One region of the Ruegeria sp. CDSB013 genome, then DNA from elsewhere that is predicted to be linked to it. Evidence: riboswitches for the same ligand, from Rfam matches in the RefSeq annotation. Region 1 holds a riboswitch; the other holds the start of a gene.
The links. Region 1 has a riboswitch for thiamine pyrophosphate ahead of thiD (bifunctional hydroxymethylpyrimidine kinase/phosphomethylpyrimidine kinase). Riboswitches for the same ligand answer to the same signal wherever they lie in the genome.

Region 1 (7,878 bases):
TCTCGCGTATCCTTTTCGTTCACGAGGTTGAGGCCGCAACGAGAACGATCTCGCCCGGCCAATCCGGTTGCAATTTTTCGGCAGTACGCCACGCACGCAGACCAGTGGCGCAGCACAGTGCCAGCCTTTCTCCATTGTTAGGCTCTAATTCTATCAATTCAGGAGAACCGCGGAGCGCGTTGGGATGAATGGGTTCAGGGGCCTCATCCGGGCTGCGCAACTCGATGATCAAATCATCCGTGGTCAGTTGGCCGGCCGACACAAACGGGAAGTGATGGCTGGGCTCAGGCGCATCGTCAACGCGGAACGTTGTGCTGCGCATCGTGCGAGCATTGAACTGAACCATCTGCCCAAGTGGCGAAGGGTCCAGCCCGAGAATGACACTCAACGCCATTTGCGCTTGCATCGCGCCAATCATTCCGACGACCGGACCCAACACACCAGCGGTGGCACAGCTTGCACCGCTGCCCGGCGCGTCGGGAAAAACCGCCCGCAAAGATGGGGCACCACCGCAGAAACCGCCGACATAGCCGGACAACCCCAGGACCGAGGCGCTTATCAACGGCTTGCCCAGCGAGTGACACGTATCCGACAGCGTATAGCTTGCCGCATAACTGTCTGCGCAATCGAGGATGACATCGACTTGTGAGGCAAGTCGTTGCGAATTTAAGCTAGTTAGAGCCTGATTTTTCGTGGAAATCGTAATTTCAGAGTTTAAGGCCTGACACCGCTCAGCTGCGACTTCGGTTTTGGGGCGGCCACAGTCCCCCTCGCCGAACAAGATCTGGCGAGGGAGGTTCGACAGGGCGACTTCATCGGGGTCTACGATGGTCAAATATCCAACCCCAGCACCAGCCAGCAAAGGCAAAACCGGTGCAGCCAGGCCCCCGGCCCCCACCACAAGAACCCGCGCGTCGGACAGGCGGGCCTGTCCACGGGCGCCGACCTCCGGCAGGATCATCTGACGGGCGTAGCGGCTCATCTGGTGACCTCAATCCACGCACGTACGCGGGCTTCTGGGTCTGCATTCAACGTGATGTCTGTCACGACTGAGACAATGTCCGCCCCGGCATGCAACACCCCCGGCGCGCGCTCGACACTCATCCCGCCAATACCGACCAAAGGGACTTCCCCCACGCGCGCTTTCCATTCAGTGACACGCGGCAGGCCCTGTTGTTTCCATTTCATCTTTTTCAGGATCGTTGGGTAGACCGGCCCAAGCGCAACATAGTCGGGGCTCATGGCCAAAACACGCTCAAGCTCGTCATCGTCATGGGTCGAGACACCCAGTTTAAGTCCTGCGCGTTGGATCGCCTTCAGATCCGCATCATCCAGATCTTCTTGCCCCAGATGTATCCAGTCGCAGCCAGCGTCGATGGCCGCTTGCCAATAGTCATTCACCACCAGAACAGCGCCATGCGTACAGCACAGATCCCGCGAAACCGCTATCTGTTCACGCACGACCGCATCCGGTTGGTCCTTGATCCGCAACTGCACCAGTTTCACGCCCAGAGGCAGCGTCCGGCGCAGCCAGTCCGAATGGTCGAAGATTGGATAAAACCGGTCGAGGGTCATGACAAAAACGCCTTTCCAATAACGGGGGTCGAGGGTTCGGCCATATCGCGCGCTTCGATCGGGTCAGCCTTATAGGCCAATCGCCCGGCCTCGATGGCCAGCTTCATCGCCTTGGCCATTGCTGCGGGATCACCGGCCCGTGCCACCGCAGTGTTCAGCAGAACGGCATCATACCCAAGTTCCATCGCATGAGCGGCGTGGCTGGGCAGGCCGATACCTGCGTCAATCACCAGTGGTACTTCGGGAAACTCAGCCCGCATTGCGCGCAAGGCGTATTCGTTGTTCAAACCACGGCCCGAGCCTATCGGAGCGCCCCATGGCATCAGAACCTCACACCCTGCCGCCAACAGTCGCTCACCCACGATCAGGTCGTCCGTGGTATAGGGAAAAACCTCGAACCCGTCTTCGCTCAGGGTTCGCGCGGCCTCGACCAGTTGGAACACATCAGGCTGGAGGCTGTCGGTATGTCCGATCAGTTCCAGCTTGATCCATTTGGTGTCAAACACCTCACGCGCCATATGAGCGGTGGTCACAGCCTCTTTCACCGTATGGCAACCTGCTGTGTTGGGCAGGATAAGGACGCTCAGATCGCGGATCATCTGCCAAAAGGTTTGTCCTGCGCCTGCTTCGCGTCGCAAAGATACGGTGACCACCCCGGCCCCGCTGTCCCGAAATGCCTGTTCCAAGATTGCGGGGCTTGGATATTGCGCGGTGCCCAGCATCAGCGGGTTCGGCAGTGATGTGCCGTAGAAAGTCTTCATCGCTCAGCCCCCCTGCATCGGGGCGACGACTTCGATCCGATCGCCATCCTTGATTTTACGGGCCTTGCGCAGGCTCGAGGGCACAAAACCCTCGTTCACAGCCGTCGCCACCCGGCCCGAAAACCCACATTCCTGCAAAAGATCGGCAAGAGTTCCGGCGTGCACATCGCGCATCTCGCCGTTAAGTACGATCTTCATCAACCATCTCCGAATGTTTGGTGTCCAACGCCAGGTCAGCCACGCCCTTGGCCAGTGCAGGGGCCAGCAGGTAGCCGTGGCGGTAGAGGCCGTTGGCGTAGATTGTCGGTCCTAGCCGCCGAATACGCGGCAGGTTGTCGGGGAAAGCGGGGCGCAGATCGACGCCGGTTTCCAACACTTCAGCCTCACCAAAGGCGGGGTTCAGGGCGTAGGCTGCGCTCAGCAACTCAAGCATCGAGCGTGCGGTAATTCGGCTGCTATCCTCGGATTCGATCATTGTCGCGCCCAGCATGTAGACGCCGTCGCCGCGTGGAACGATATACAGCGGCACGCGTGGATGAAGCAGGCGTATAGGCCGGGTCAGTGTCACGTCTGGGCACCGTATCACCAGCATCTCACCCTTCACGCCGCGCAAGTCCTGCAGGTATTCGCGCGCGTGCAGACCTCTGCAATCAATGGCGTTGTCCAATCCCGTCGGAGCGCACGCATGATGGAATTCAACACCGTGATCCTGAAGCTGGTGCGACAGATCCAGCAAGGCCTGACGCGGATCCAAATGGGCTTCCGCAGCAAAGTAGAGACCTTTTTTGAAACCATACAGATCAGGCTCTAATAAGGTTATTTCTCTGTCATCAACTTCAGAAAACCCCTCCGTTCTGCGGGCGAAACGACGCAGATCCGGCAGGTCTCGTGGGTTAGCGACAACCAATGTGCCGCGCCTGTGGACCTGAGTGCGCTTGGCCCACCAGTCGATTGCCAATTGCCCCAGACGCAGGACAGGTTCTTCGGCGTTTTCATACTCGCACCAAGGTGCCAACATTCCGCCCGCCCACCAGGAACAGCCATGCGGCCCCGGTGCACCACCGGGATCAAACACCTGAACCTTGGCCCCGCGCGCGACAAGTTCGGAAGCAACGGCCAACCCGGCCACGCCTGCCCCTATGATCGACCAGACGGTCACGCGGACCAAACCTGATGGAAGTGATGAACAGGCCCGTGACCTTGCCCGATGTTCAAAGCATCGGCCTGAGCGATGGCGCCCTGCAGATAGTCATGTGCTTGCGCAACGGCCTGGGGCAGCGAAAGATCCTTGGCCAATCCGGCCGCTATGGATGAGGACAGCGTGCACCCCGTTCCGTGGGTGTTGCTTGTCTGTCGGCGCGGCGCTTGAAATTGGTCCATCACGCCAAAATCTGAGACCAGTAAGTCGTGGCAGATGTCGCCTTTCCCATGACCGCCCTTCATCAGGACCGCACTTGCACCCAATGCGCATAACTCGCGCCCTTGTGTGATCATCTGTTCGAGGCTGTCCGCTGGTTCAGCGCCCAGCAAACAGGCTGCTTCTGGCAGGTTTGGTGTCAACACGGTCGCGCGCGGCAGCAACACCTCGCGCAGGGTTTGCACGGCTTCTTCCGCCAGCAACGCATCGCCGGATTTGGCAATCATGACCGGATCCAGAACCACCGGCCCGTCAAAATCCGCGATACTGTCTTCGACACACTGGATGATCTGAGGGGTCGCCAGCATTCCAATCTTGATCGCGCCAACATCCAGGTCGGTCAGAACAGCCTCGATCTGGGCTGCAATGACGTCCAGAGGGATACCATGCACCGCCGTAACTGCGCGAGTATTCTGCGCCGTCACTGCGGTAATCACACTGGCACCGTAGACGCCAAGCGCCGACATGGCCTTGAGGTCAGCCTGAATTCCAGCCCCTCCGCCGCTGTCAGATCCTGCGATTGTTAAGGCAATGGGTGCCATGTCGTTGCTCCGGTTCAAAATGGGCAACGGGCATGGAAAACGTCTAAGCACTATAAGACCGTTCCCTACGCCGGTATTGCCCGGATCAGGTTCGATGGGTTAGCGCGTTCACGCCTCTCAGCCCCCAAGCAGGGCACCCCAACGGTTGGGGCGACACTCTCAGGGGATGGCGGGAGAATCAAGGGCCAATTTTGGGGCAGATCACGGTCAAACTGGACTTATCAAATGCAAAAGCCGGCCTCGATGGGCCGGCTTGCGACAGAAGTTTACGAAGTGCTGGTTCAGCCCTTCATGCCGTCCCAGAAAGATTTGACGGATGAGAAGAAGCTTTTTGATTCCGGGTGGTTGTCTTCGCCCAGATCGTCAAACTCGCGTAGCAGCTCTTTCTGGCGGCTGGTCAAATTGACCGGGGTTTCCACCGCCAGTTCAATGAACATATCGCCAATTCCACCGCCGCGAAGGGCGGGCATGCCCTTACCGCGCAATCGCATCTGACGGCCTGACTGGCTGCCCGCCGGGATTTGTACACGGCCACGGCCACCGTCGATTGTGGGTACTTCGATCGAACCACCCAGCGCGGCTTTCCCCATGCTGACCGGAACGCGGCAATACAGGTTTACGCTGTCGCGCTCGAACAGCTTGTGGTCCGAAACTTCGACAAAAATATACAGGTCGCCCGGAGGGCCACCGCGCATCCCGGCCTCACCTTCACCGGCAAGACGAATGCGGGTGCCGGTTTCGACACCGGCCGGAATGTTGACCGACAGAGCACGCTCTTTTTCAACGCGCCCGGCGCCTCCGCAGGATTTACAAGGATTCTTGATGATCTGACCCAGACCCGAACAGGTCGGGCAGGACCGTTCGACTGTGAAAAAACCCTGCTGCGCCCGAACTTTTCCCATACCGGAACAGGTCGGGCAGGTTGTGGGCTCCACCCCACCTTCCGCACCTGATCCGTCACAGGCAGAACAGGCCACGGCGGCAGGTACGCTAATCGTCTTTTGCAGCCCCGAGAACGCCTCTTCCAACGTCACCCTCAGGTTATAGCGCAGGTCCGAGCCGCGCGCGGCACGCCGGCCACCGCTAGTTGCACCGCGCTGACCGCCCATGAAGTCGCCGAACAGGTCATCAAACACATCCGAGAATGCGCTGGAGAAGTCGCCCTGCCCGCCAAATCCGCCGCCGGGTCGGCCACCGCCGCCCATGCCATTTTCGAAAGCAGCGTGGCCAAAGCGGTCGTAAGCCGCTTTTTTGTCGCCGTCGCGCAGGACGTCATAGGCCTCATTCGCCTCTTTGAACTGCGCTTCTGCGTCGGGATTGTCCTTATTGCGATCTGGATGCAGTTCTTTGGCCTTCTTGCGAAAGCCTTTCTTGATCTCATCCGCCGAAGCGCCCTTGGACACGCCGAGCACTTCGTAATAGTCGCGTTTGGACATCAGTATTTCCTTCTGCCTCAACGTAATCGGGCCGGCCCGGCAACCGGACCGGCCCGAATTGGCCCGGTTACCCGTTAGTTACGCTTGTCGTTGTCCAGATCTTCGAACTCGGCATCGACGATGTCGTCATCACCAGCCGGAGCTTCATCAGCTGCCGCAGGCTCATCCTCGGCTTCCTCGGACTGTGCCTTGTAGATGGCTTCGCCCAGCTTCATGGCCGCTTCGGTCACGTTCTGAATGCCGGACTTGATCTTTTCGGCGTTCTCAGTTTCCAGCTCGTCCTTCAGCGCGGCAATCGCCAGCTCGATGGCTTCGATGGTGGTCGGGTCAACCTTGTCGGCATGCTCTTCCATTGACTTTTCGGTCGAATGGATAAGGCTTTCCGCCTGGTTCTTGGCGTCGACCAGTTCGCGGCGTTCCTTGTCAGCTTCCGCGTTCTCTTCGGCGTCCTTGACCATCTTGTCGATATCCTCGTCGGACAGACCGCCCGATGCCTGGATGGTGATCTTCTGCTCTTTGCCGGTGCCTTTGTCTTTGGCCGAAACCGAGACAATGCCGTTGGCGTCGATGTCAAAAGTCACCTCGATCTGAGGCATGCCACGCGGTGCGGGCGGGATATCTTCAAGATTGAACTGACCCAGGATCTTGTTGTCCGCAGCCATTTCCCGCTCACCTTGGAAACAGCGGATGGTCACGGCGTTCTGGTTGTCCTCAGCAGTCGAGAAGACCTGAGACTTTTTCGTCGGGATCGTGGTGTTGCGGTCGATCAGACGGGTGAACACGCCACCCAGCGTCTCGATGCCCAAGCTCAGCGGGGTCACGTCCAGCAGAACCACATCTTTGACGTCGCCTTGCAGAACACCGGCCTGAATGGCGGCACCCATGGCAACAACTTCGTCCGGGTTCACACCTTTGTGTGGCTCTTTACCGAAGAATTTGGTGACCTCTTCGATCACCTTCGGCATGCGGGTCATACCACCGACCAGAACAACCTCGTCAATGTCGCCCGCCGACAAACCGGCGTCTTTCAATGCGGCCTGACAGGGTTTCATCGACTTCTTGATCAGGTCGCCAACCAGCGATTCCAGCTTGGCACGGGTCAGTTTCATGACCATGTGCAGCGGCTGACCATTAGCGCCCATCGAGATGAACGGCTGGTTAATTTCGGTCTGCGAGGTCGAGGACAGCTCGATCTTGGCTTTTTCAGCAGCTTCTTTCAGGCGCTGAAGGGCCATCTTGTCTTGCGACAGGTCGACACCGTGTTCCTTTTTGAACTCGTCCGCCAGGTAGTTGACGATGCGCATGTCAAAGTCTTCACCACCCAGGAAGGTGTCACCATTGGTCGATTTGACCTCGAACAGCCCGTCGTCGATTTCCAGAATGGTCACGTCGAACGTACCACCACCAAGGTCATAAACCGCGATGGTTTGGGTTTCTTCTTTGTCCAGGCCATAGGCCAGCGCGGCGGCTGTCGGTTCGTTGATGATCCGCAGCACTTCCAGACCGGCGATTTTGCCTGCGTCTTTGGTGGCCTGACGCTGTGCGTCATTGAAATACGCGGGAACGGTGATGACCGCCTGCGTGACTTCTTCACCCAGATAGCTCTCGGCAGTTTCCTTCATCTTGCCCAGAGTGAAGGCCGAAATCTGGCTTGGGGAGTATTTTTCACCGCGGGCTTCCACCCACGCGTCACCGTTGCCGCCATCCACGATGGCGTACGGCACCATTTTCTTGTCCTTCTGGACTTCTGCATCATCCACACGACGACCGATCAGACGCTTGACGCCAAAGATCGTGTTGTCGGGGTTGGTGACCGCCTGACGTTTTGCAGGCTGACCGACCAGACGCTCATCTTCGGTGAAGGCGACGATCGAGGGCGTGGTCCGCGCCCCTTCTGCGTTTTCGATGACCTTCGGCTGAGAGCCGTCCATGATGGCCACACACGAGTTGGTGGTCCCGAGGTCAATACCGATTACTTTTCCCATATGTTCAATCCCTTTCTCTTCAAGGCGATGTCTCGAGGTCCGGACCCGTTATGGCATCCGGCCCCGATCTGGTTTGCACGAACAGCACTACACCATCGCGCGTCCCGGCGTATATAAGGGCGAGATCAGAGGCCTGCAAGCGGTGTAAAAGGCAGGTTTTCG
Region 2 (7,878 bases), on a different contig from region 1:
GATGGATTTAAAGTCGGAGACCCTCATCAGGATGAGCATGTCGCCGATCCCTTTGCGGCAGGAGTACCGGATAGCTTACGCAAAAAGACGTAGATCTCCTCCAGATGTAAAAATAGTCGTAGCTGCGCTGCATAGTTAAGGCACCACTGAATTCAACAGTGGGGATCAATCTGGCACACTCGCCCAGCGACGTGAGGTAACTGCCCTGATTTGTTGACGCAGGCTATTTGCCCGCATACGAACTTGCCCACATGCAGGAAACCCACAGCCGACGCGACACAAATACCGCCGGGCATCCAAGGAATAACGCCATGAGCGAACATATCATCGTCAGCACTCAGGATCGCGTCACCACAGTCACGATTTCTCGCGCAGACAAGAAAAACGCGATCACTTTTGCCATGTATACCGCGATAGCTGAAGCCATCGAAGAATACGGTCAAACCGATCAAGCCCGGGCGCTGGTCATCACTGGTCAAGGCGATATGTTCACAGCCGGGAATGACCTGCAGGACTTTATGACAGGCGGGCTTCCGGCGGGTGACGTTGAAAATCCGATTACTCGGTTCCTGAATACGATCCGGGATTGTCCGAAACCCCTGATCGCCGCAGTAAACGGTCCTGCAATTGGCGTTGGCCTGACCATGCTGCTGCACTGCGATCTGGTCTATTCCGCGGACAGCGCTACATTTAGCGCGCCATTTGTCCAACTGGGCCTGGTGCCCGAGGCCGGTTCGTCGTTGCTTCTGCCTGCGTCCCTCGGCATGGCTGTCGCCAATGACGTCTTGCTGGCCGGGCGGGTTCTGACGGCATCCGAGGCCCTGAACCACGGGTTGGTCGCGCGCGTCTTTGCCGACAATGAGTTGATGAGCAAAGTCCAGGAGATCGCACAAGCCATTGCGGCCTCATCCCCGGTAGCGCTCAAACAGTCCAAGGCCCTGATCCGCAATCAGCGTGACACAGTGGCCGGACACATGGCCGCAGAAATCAAGATCTTTGCCGCGCAACTACAGTCCCCCGATTTTGCCGAGAGTATTGCGGCCAAACTGCAAAAACGCGCACCAAATTACAGCTGACCCGCGCCTTTGAGCGATTACGGCTTTCCACGCCCGACGGCAACCCGGACTAGATGTAACGGCAACTGAGGCACAAAACGCCGCTGCACTAAACCCAAGCTGAAACCAACCTTCCGTCATTGGCCGGCGTCGCCAATGACGGAAGGTTATCAACTTAATTTCATTACCGGGCTGGTCAATTTCGCCCGGCAATGGAATCAGTGCGCACCAACAAATTTTGATTCGTCCTGACACGCTTTCACAAGCCGAAAAGGGCGTGCCCTGCGGCTTTTGGATACCGTTTCACCCGAATGCCGCGTGAAGTCAGAGGAAAAGCATGGGCCTAACCTGCTATGACGTGATGGTACCGTCTGAGGTACAAAAGACCATTCTGCCGGATGAAAGCATCGCCACGGCCTTCAACATCATCAGGGGCAGCCGGGCACGATTTCTGCCTGTCGTGGCTGAAGACGGAACTTATGTTGGCGTCTTTACTGCCCCAACGCTGCTGAAACTGATCCTGCCGAAAGCGGCGACAATCGGTCTGAATGATGATGCGTCGCGCGTCGCGATCGACTCGCTCAGCTTCATGAACCTGACGCGGGAAGATTTCGAACAACAGATGGAGCGGCTGAAGACCGAAAAGGTTCGCGACAACATGTCGAGGCCCTCGAACATCCCCGTTGCTGCACCCGACACGCCAGTGATGGAAGGTATCTTCCTGATCTACAAATACAAACGGCACGTGATCCTTGTTGAGCCCGAAACCAACCGTTTCGTTGGCACCGTAAGCGCCAACTCGCTTTTGGATCGCGCACTCAGCTAACCCTATACAAACCGGACTAAAACCTTGGCTACGCATTCGACGTCACATGGAGAGGCCGCTCTCTCTGTTCCACAACTATTGGGCATAGATCCGCTTTGGGCCGCGACCGGAATTCTGATTTTGGTTTATGCGGTCCTGATCACAGAAAAGGTCAACCGCGCCATTTTAACGATGCTGGGCGCGTCCCTGATGGTCCTGTTTGGCATCATCAATCAGGAACAGGCCGTGGCGGGTGTGGACGCCAACACTCTGGCACTACTTATCGGCATGATGGTCATCGTGGGGATCACCAGCAAATGCGGATTGTTCCAATACGTAGCGATCAAGGCCGCAAAAGCGGTGAAAGCCAATCCAACCGGCATCCTGATCATGCTGACGCTGATTACGGCGGTGTTTTCGGCCCTGCTGGACAACGTAACGACCGTATTGCTGATCGCCCCGATTACGCTGCTGATCACTGAAGCCCTGGAAACGCGTGTGTTCCCGTTCTTTGTCGCCGAGATCCTGGCCTCGAACGTGGGGGGAACAGCGACGCTGATCGGTGACCCGCCCAACATCATCATTGGCTCGGCCGCAGGGTTGAGCTTCAACGATTTCGTGGTGAACCTGGCGCCTATCTCGGCCATATGTCTGGTTGTCCTGACCGGCATTATTTACCTTATGAACCGCAAGGAACTGGCCCGCATTCCGAAATCGGCCAGCGATCGGATTATGGGGTTCAACGAATCCGAAGCGGTTACTGATGTTGTCTTGATGATCAAGTCTCTGGCCGTATTGGCTCTGGTTTTGCTGGGGTTCACGCTGGGGCACAGCTACGGCATTCAGCCCGGTACGTCAGCGTTGGCCGGTGCAGGCCTGTTGATGCTGCTGGCCTATGGCCACCAAAGCGGTGAAGAACAATCCGAGTCGGTTCACCACATTTTTGGTGAAGTTGAATGGGTCACAATCTTTTTCTTCGGTGGGCTGTTCGTCATTGTTGCCGGTGTTGAACATGTTGGCCTCTTGGCATTCTTTGGTGAGAAAGTGCTGGAGCTGACCCAAGGCGACATGATGTGGACCGCGTTCTTCATCTTTTGGGCCTCCGGCATTTTGTCCGCAATCCTCGACAACATTCCTTTCGTGGCAACGATGATCCCTCTGATCGAGTCCACCGCAGACACGTTCGGCGGCAAGGACGCGATTGAACCCCTGTGGTGGTCGCTGGCGCTTGGCGCCTGTCTAGGCGGCAACGGCACACTGTTGGGGGCAAGCGCCAACCTTACGGTGGCTGCTTTTGCGGAAAAGGCCAAGCAGCCCATCGGCTTCATCGCCTTCGCCAAAATTGCATTCCCGATCATGATCCTGACCTTGATGATCGCAAACGTTTATATTTGGCTGCGTTACTTCTGACCCTATGGCCCTTTGAACCAAACGCATTACAGGTTCAAAGGGCGTCCGGCTCCGGACAGGCTTACTTGCCCACATACGACACGCGCCGCGCCGAGGCGCCGAATTTGGTTGTCTTTCTGGCCAATCCCCCCTAGTGACGGCCTCACCTCGGGGAGCACGGCCTGCCGCGCTGAGATGCTTATCAAGCGAACCCGTAGAACCTGAACCGGCTAGAACCGGCGGAGGGAAGGGTTTCGGTTTCATCCATCCTTGCCCTCTCGCCGCAATGGAGGATGACATGAAACATCTGCTAATTGCTGCGGGACTTCTGAGTGCAACTTCGGCTATCGCCGCCGACAAGCCTCAGCTTACCGTTTACACCTATGACAGCTTTGTATCCGACTGGGGCCCTGGCCCGCAGGTCAAAGAAGCCTTTGAGGCAACCTGCGACTGCGAGTTGAACCTCGTGGGCGTTGAAGATGGTGCCGCGCTTTTGTCGCGTGTCCGGCTTGAGGGTGAAAACTCTGACGCCGACGTCGTCCTTGGGCTGGATACCAACTTGATTGCATCGGCCCGGGAAACTGGCCTGTTTGCGCCCAATTCCGTTTCTGCCGACTTCGCGCTGCCGATCGAATGGACCGATGACACGTTCACACCGTATGACTGGGGCTACTTCGCCTTCGTTCACAAAGCGGATGCGACCGCGCCTGCGAACTTCCGGGAGCTGGCGGATAGCGACACCAAAATCATCATCCAGGACCCTCGCTCGTCCACGCCGGGTCTGGGTCTTCTGATGTGGGTCAAAGCGGCTTATGGTGACGAAGCACCCGAAATCTGGGCAGGTCTTTCCGACAACATCGTGACGGTCACCAAAGGTTGGTCCGAGGCATACGGCCTGTTTCTTGAGGGCGAGTCGGACATGGTTCTCAGCTACACGACATCTCCGGCCTATCACCTGATTGCCGAGGACGATGACAGCAAGGCCGCGTCAGCTTTCGACGAAGGCAATTACTTGCAGGTCGAAGTCGCTGCAAAGCTGGCTGCAACAGATCAGACCGATCTGGCGGATCAGTTTTTGCAGTTCATGGTCTCGGACGCGTTCCAGCAAATCATTCCGACGACCAACTGGATGTATCCGGCCGTAACCCCGGCAGACGGCCTGCCCAAAGGGTTCGAAACCCTGACAGTGCCGGCAAAGTCGCTTCTGTTCTCTCCCGATGAAGCCGCCGCCGTGCGGGATCAGGCCCTGGCAGAATGGCAGAACGCGCTCAGCCAGTAAGCCCATGGCCCGGTATCGGTGCGGCGGCCCTGGTCGCCGCGCTGATCCTGGGCACTCTTTCGGCGGTTGCACTGCGTGCTGAAACCAGCGGCGGGTTCACTCCCGCCGACTGGGCTGCGCTGCGGTTCACGCTGACCCAAGCCACACTGTCCGCATTGTTCAGCGTGGTATTGGCCGTGCCGGTTGCGCGGGCTTTGGCACGTCGGAGGTTCCCCGGCCGACGGGCTTTAATTGCGCTTTTAGGCGCGCCCTTCATCCTGCCGGTCATCGTTGCCATTCTGGGTCTGCTGCAAGTCTTTGGCCGGTCGGGATGGATCTCGGACAACCTTGGCATTTTCGGCCTGCCGCCCATACGCATCTACGGCTTGCATGGGGTCGTACTGGCGCATGTTTTCTTCAACCTACCCCTGGCCACACGCCTTGTGTTGCAAGCCTGGCAGGAAATTCCTGCAGAACGGTTTCGCCTGGCCGCACAACTGGGCTGCAATGGCATGGCCATGTTTCGACTGATCGAGATGCCCATGCTCAAACGGACCCTGCCCGGGGTTCTGGCGGTAATCTTCGCCATCTGCCTGACCAGCTTCGCCGTCGCCCTGACCTTGGGCGGAGGACCACGGGCTACAACGATCGAACTGGCGATCTATCAGGCCTTCACCTACGATTTCGACCTGGGCCGCGCCGCCCTGTTATCCGCCCTGCAACTTGCCCTGACAGCTGCGACCGCTTTAGTGGCGCTGAAGTTTGCGCGCGGGGACGGTTTTGGAACAGGTCTCGATCGCGCCTTGCGCCGCTGGGACGGGGGTGCGCCGACGATAGATATATTCTGGATCGTCGCAGCGGCCGTCTTTTTGCTGCTTCCTTTGGCATCGGTCGTAATTTCGGGAGCTGCCGGGTTGTTTGACATGCCCGCAATCGTTTTTAGGGCCGCGCTGATCTCGGTCCTTGTTGCCGCTGCAAGCACCGCAGTCCTGCTTTTGCTTGCTTTGCCTATGGCCACCGCCGTCGCGAGCGGCCGGTACGGGCTTGTGGAACTCAGCGGCATTTTGGGTTTGGCGGCATCACCACTGGTGATCGGTACGGGCCTGTTCATCTTAATCCGGCCTTTGGCAAACCCGACGACATTGGCTCTGCCTGTCACTGCTTTTGTAAATGCTGCGATGGCCCTGCCGTTTGCTTTACGCATTCTGGTCCCCACGGCGCGCGACATAACCGCTAGGCACGGACGTCTCGCGCTTTCATTGGATATGACAAAATGGACGTTTTTCACACGCATCTTGCTACCGCGCATGCGTCCACAGATCGGTTTTGCCGCTGGCCTTGGGGCGGCTCTGTCAATGGGTGATCTGGGCGTGATCGCACTGTTCGCCGATCCGCAGATCGCGACCCTGCCCTTGCAAATCTACCGCCTGATGGGCGCCTATCAGATGCAGGCGGCTGCCGGCGGGGCATTAATGCTGTTGCTGCTGTCCATGGGCGCATTCTGGCTATTGGACCGAGGAGGGCGCTGGCATGCTGAAGCTTGACGACTGTGTGATTGAAAACGGGAATTTCACCCTAAACGCCGATATCCAGATCGAGGTTGGCAACAGCATTGCCATTATTGGCCCGTCCGGCGCGGGCAAGTCCACATTGCTGGAGACTATCGCCGGATTTCGAGACCTAAAAAAGGGCCAGATTTTTTGGGGTGGGCGACAGATTTCCAACCAGCATCCCGGCAAGCGCCCTATGGCGATGCTGTTTCAAGACGGAAACCTGTTTCCGCATCTGACGGCTGAACAAAACATCGCCCTGGGCCTGCGCCCAAATGGTCGGCTGTCGAGGGACGAGGATGCACAGGTTCAGTCCGCACTGGACCGGGTTTCATTGCATGGTATGGGCGCGCGCAAACCCTCGGAACTGTCCGGAGGACAGCAAAGCCGGGTTGCCCTGGCCCGCGTACTTGTGCAGCGGCGCGACCTGTTACTTTTGGACGAACCGTTTGCCGCCCTTGGGCCAGCCCTAAAGGTCGAAATGCTGGATTTGGTGGCCGATCTGGTAGCCGAAACCCAAACGACCCTATTGATGGTCAGCCACGATCCGCAGGATGCACGCCGAATTGCCGACCAGACCGTACTTGTTGCAGACGAAACAGTGCATGCCCCCGTTCAGACAGCGGAACTCTTTGACAACCCGCCGCCAAGCCTGCGTGCCTATCTTGGCTAGCGGCGATCCCGCCTGAGACGTCAACGAGACGTTGTAACGGGTCGCCAAGCTAAATATCGTTCAAAGATGGTCAACGAAGATAGGCATACGCAGCACACTGGCGTGATCGACAAAAGCGCCCGGGCGCAAAGCTACCGCCAGTCAAGGTTGAAGATCCGAATTTCTACTCTGCTGGCGCTGACCATTGGCGGACTGGTGGCAATATCGGCTGGGGCAGTTCTGTTGGTTTCGACTTATGCCAATTTTCAGAACACGACGGAACTGTTGAATACGTCTGCCGCGATGATCGTCGAATCCATCGAAGACGATATCTTCAGCCTGACGACACCGATCGAGGAACTGGCACAATCCCTACAAGAAGACGCAAGCACGGGCGAAGTCGATCTGCACGACACCGATTTTCTGAAAGCCTACTTCAAAGGTGTGGTGGCTTCGGTCCCGTATCTGACCGATCTTGCCATCGTGTATCCTGACAGCAGTCTGTTCATTTCAACACATATAACCGATGTTGAGGGGCCACGTTTAATAACGTCATACGAGCCTCCTGCTGCAGGCACGCTTCAGTATCTTAAAGATGTCAAAGGCTATGATGGTTTGTTCTGGAACGAACCCTTCTTTGACCAGGGCCGGACACATATCTCAGCGACTGTACCTGCCTATAAAGACGGTATTTTCCTCGGGGCCGTGCTCGTTTCTTCTACCGTTCACCATTTCTCGGGCCTGGTCGACGAGTTAAGCGGGAAATACGGGGCAACCGGTTTTGTTCTGTACGGTGACAACCGCGTTCTGGCCCATCCCAAATTGCTGAACCTGTCCGCAAACACGTTAAGCTCAAACGCCCCCTTGCATTCGGTCGCAGCACTTGATGACGCGGTCATCTCACAAATGCTGATGCAGCCACCCGAGTTTCAGGGCAACGATGGAACATTTGTCGGATATGTGGTCGAGGCGCTGGACGGAGAACACCTGGTTTTGACAAGCATCGTCAGCGGCTTCGGATCTGAGCCGTGGGTGATCGGGCAGTATTCTCCACTAAGCGATTGGAGCAACCAGTGGTCCCGGCTGAGTGACGCCGCCCTGGTCAGTCTTGGTTTGCTGATCGCTTCGGTCATTGCGGCGCTTGTGTTGGCAAGACGATTGGCGGCACC

Region 2: it holds a riboswitch for thiamine pyrophosphate, as region 1 does, so the genes downstream of both, thiB (thiamine ABC transporter substrate binding subunit) here and thiD (bifunctional hydroxymethylpyrimidine kinase/phosphomethylpyrimidine kinase) in region 1, are expected to answer to the same signal.

The regions. Positions count from the first base shown of each region.
Region 1 is NZ_JBXWPA010000009.1:116,246-124,123, forward strand. It holds gene AC2FJF_RS15845 (HesA/MoeB/ThiF family protein) at 20-982, opposite strand; gene AC2FJF_RS15850 (thiamine phosphate synthase) at 979-1,575, opposite strand; gene AC2FJF_RS15855 (thiazole synthase) at 1,572-2,336, opposite strand; gene thiS (sulfur carrier protein ThiS) at 2,340-2,534, opposite strand; gene AC2FJF_RS15865 (FAD-dependent oxidoreductase) at 2,518-3,495, opposite strand; gene thiD (bifunctional hydroxymethylpyrimidine kinase/phosphomethylpyrimidine kinase) at 3,492-4,295, opposite strand; TPP riboswitch at 4,341-4,446, opposite strand; gene dnaJ (molecular chaperone DnaJ) at 4,577-5,731, opposite strand; gene dnaK (molecular chaperone DnaK) at 5,806-7,716, opposite strand.
Region 2 is NZ_JBXWPA010000004.1:218,952-226,829, forward strand. It holds gene AC2FJF_RS09320 (enoyl-CoA hydratase) at 312-1,076, shown strand; gene AC2FJF_RS09325 (CBS domain-containing protein) at 1,393-1,881, shown strand; gene AC2FJF_RS09330 (ArsB/NhaD family transporter) at 1,906-3,270, shown strand; TPP riboswitch at 3,409-3,514, shown strand; gene thiB (thiamine ABC transporter substrate binding subunit) at 3,548-4,528, shown strand; gene AC2FJF_RS09340 (thiamine/thiamine pyrophosphate ABC transporter permease ThiP) at 4,504-6,051, shown strand; gene AC2FJF_RS09345 (thiamine ABC transporter ATP-binding protein) at 6,038-6,730, shown strand; gene AC2FJF_RS09350 (adenylate/guanylate cyclase domain-containing protein) at 6,797-7,878, shown strand, end outside.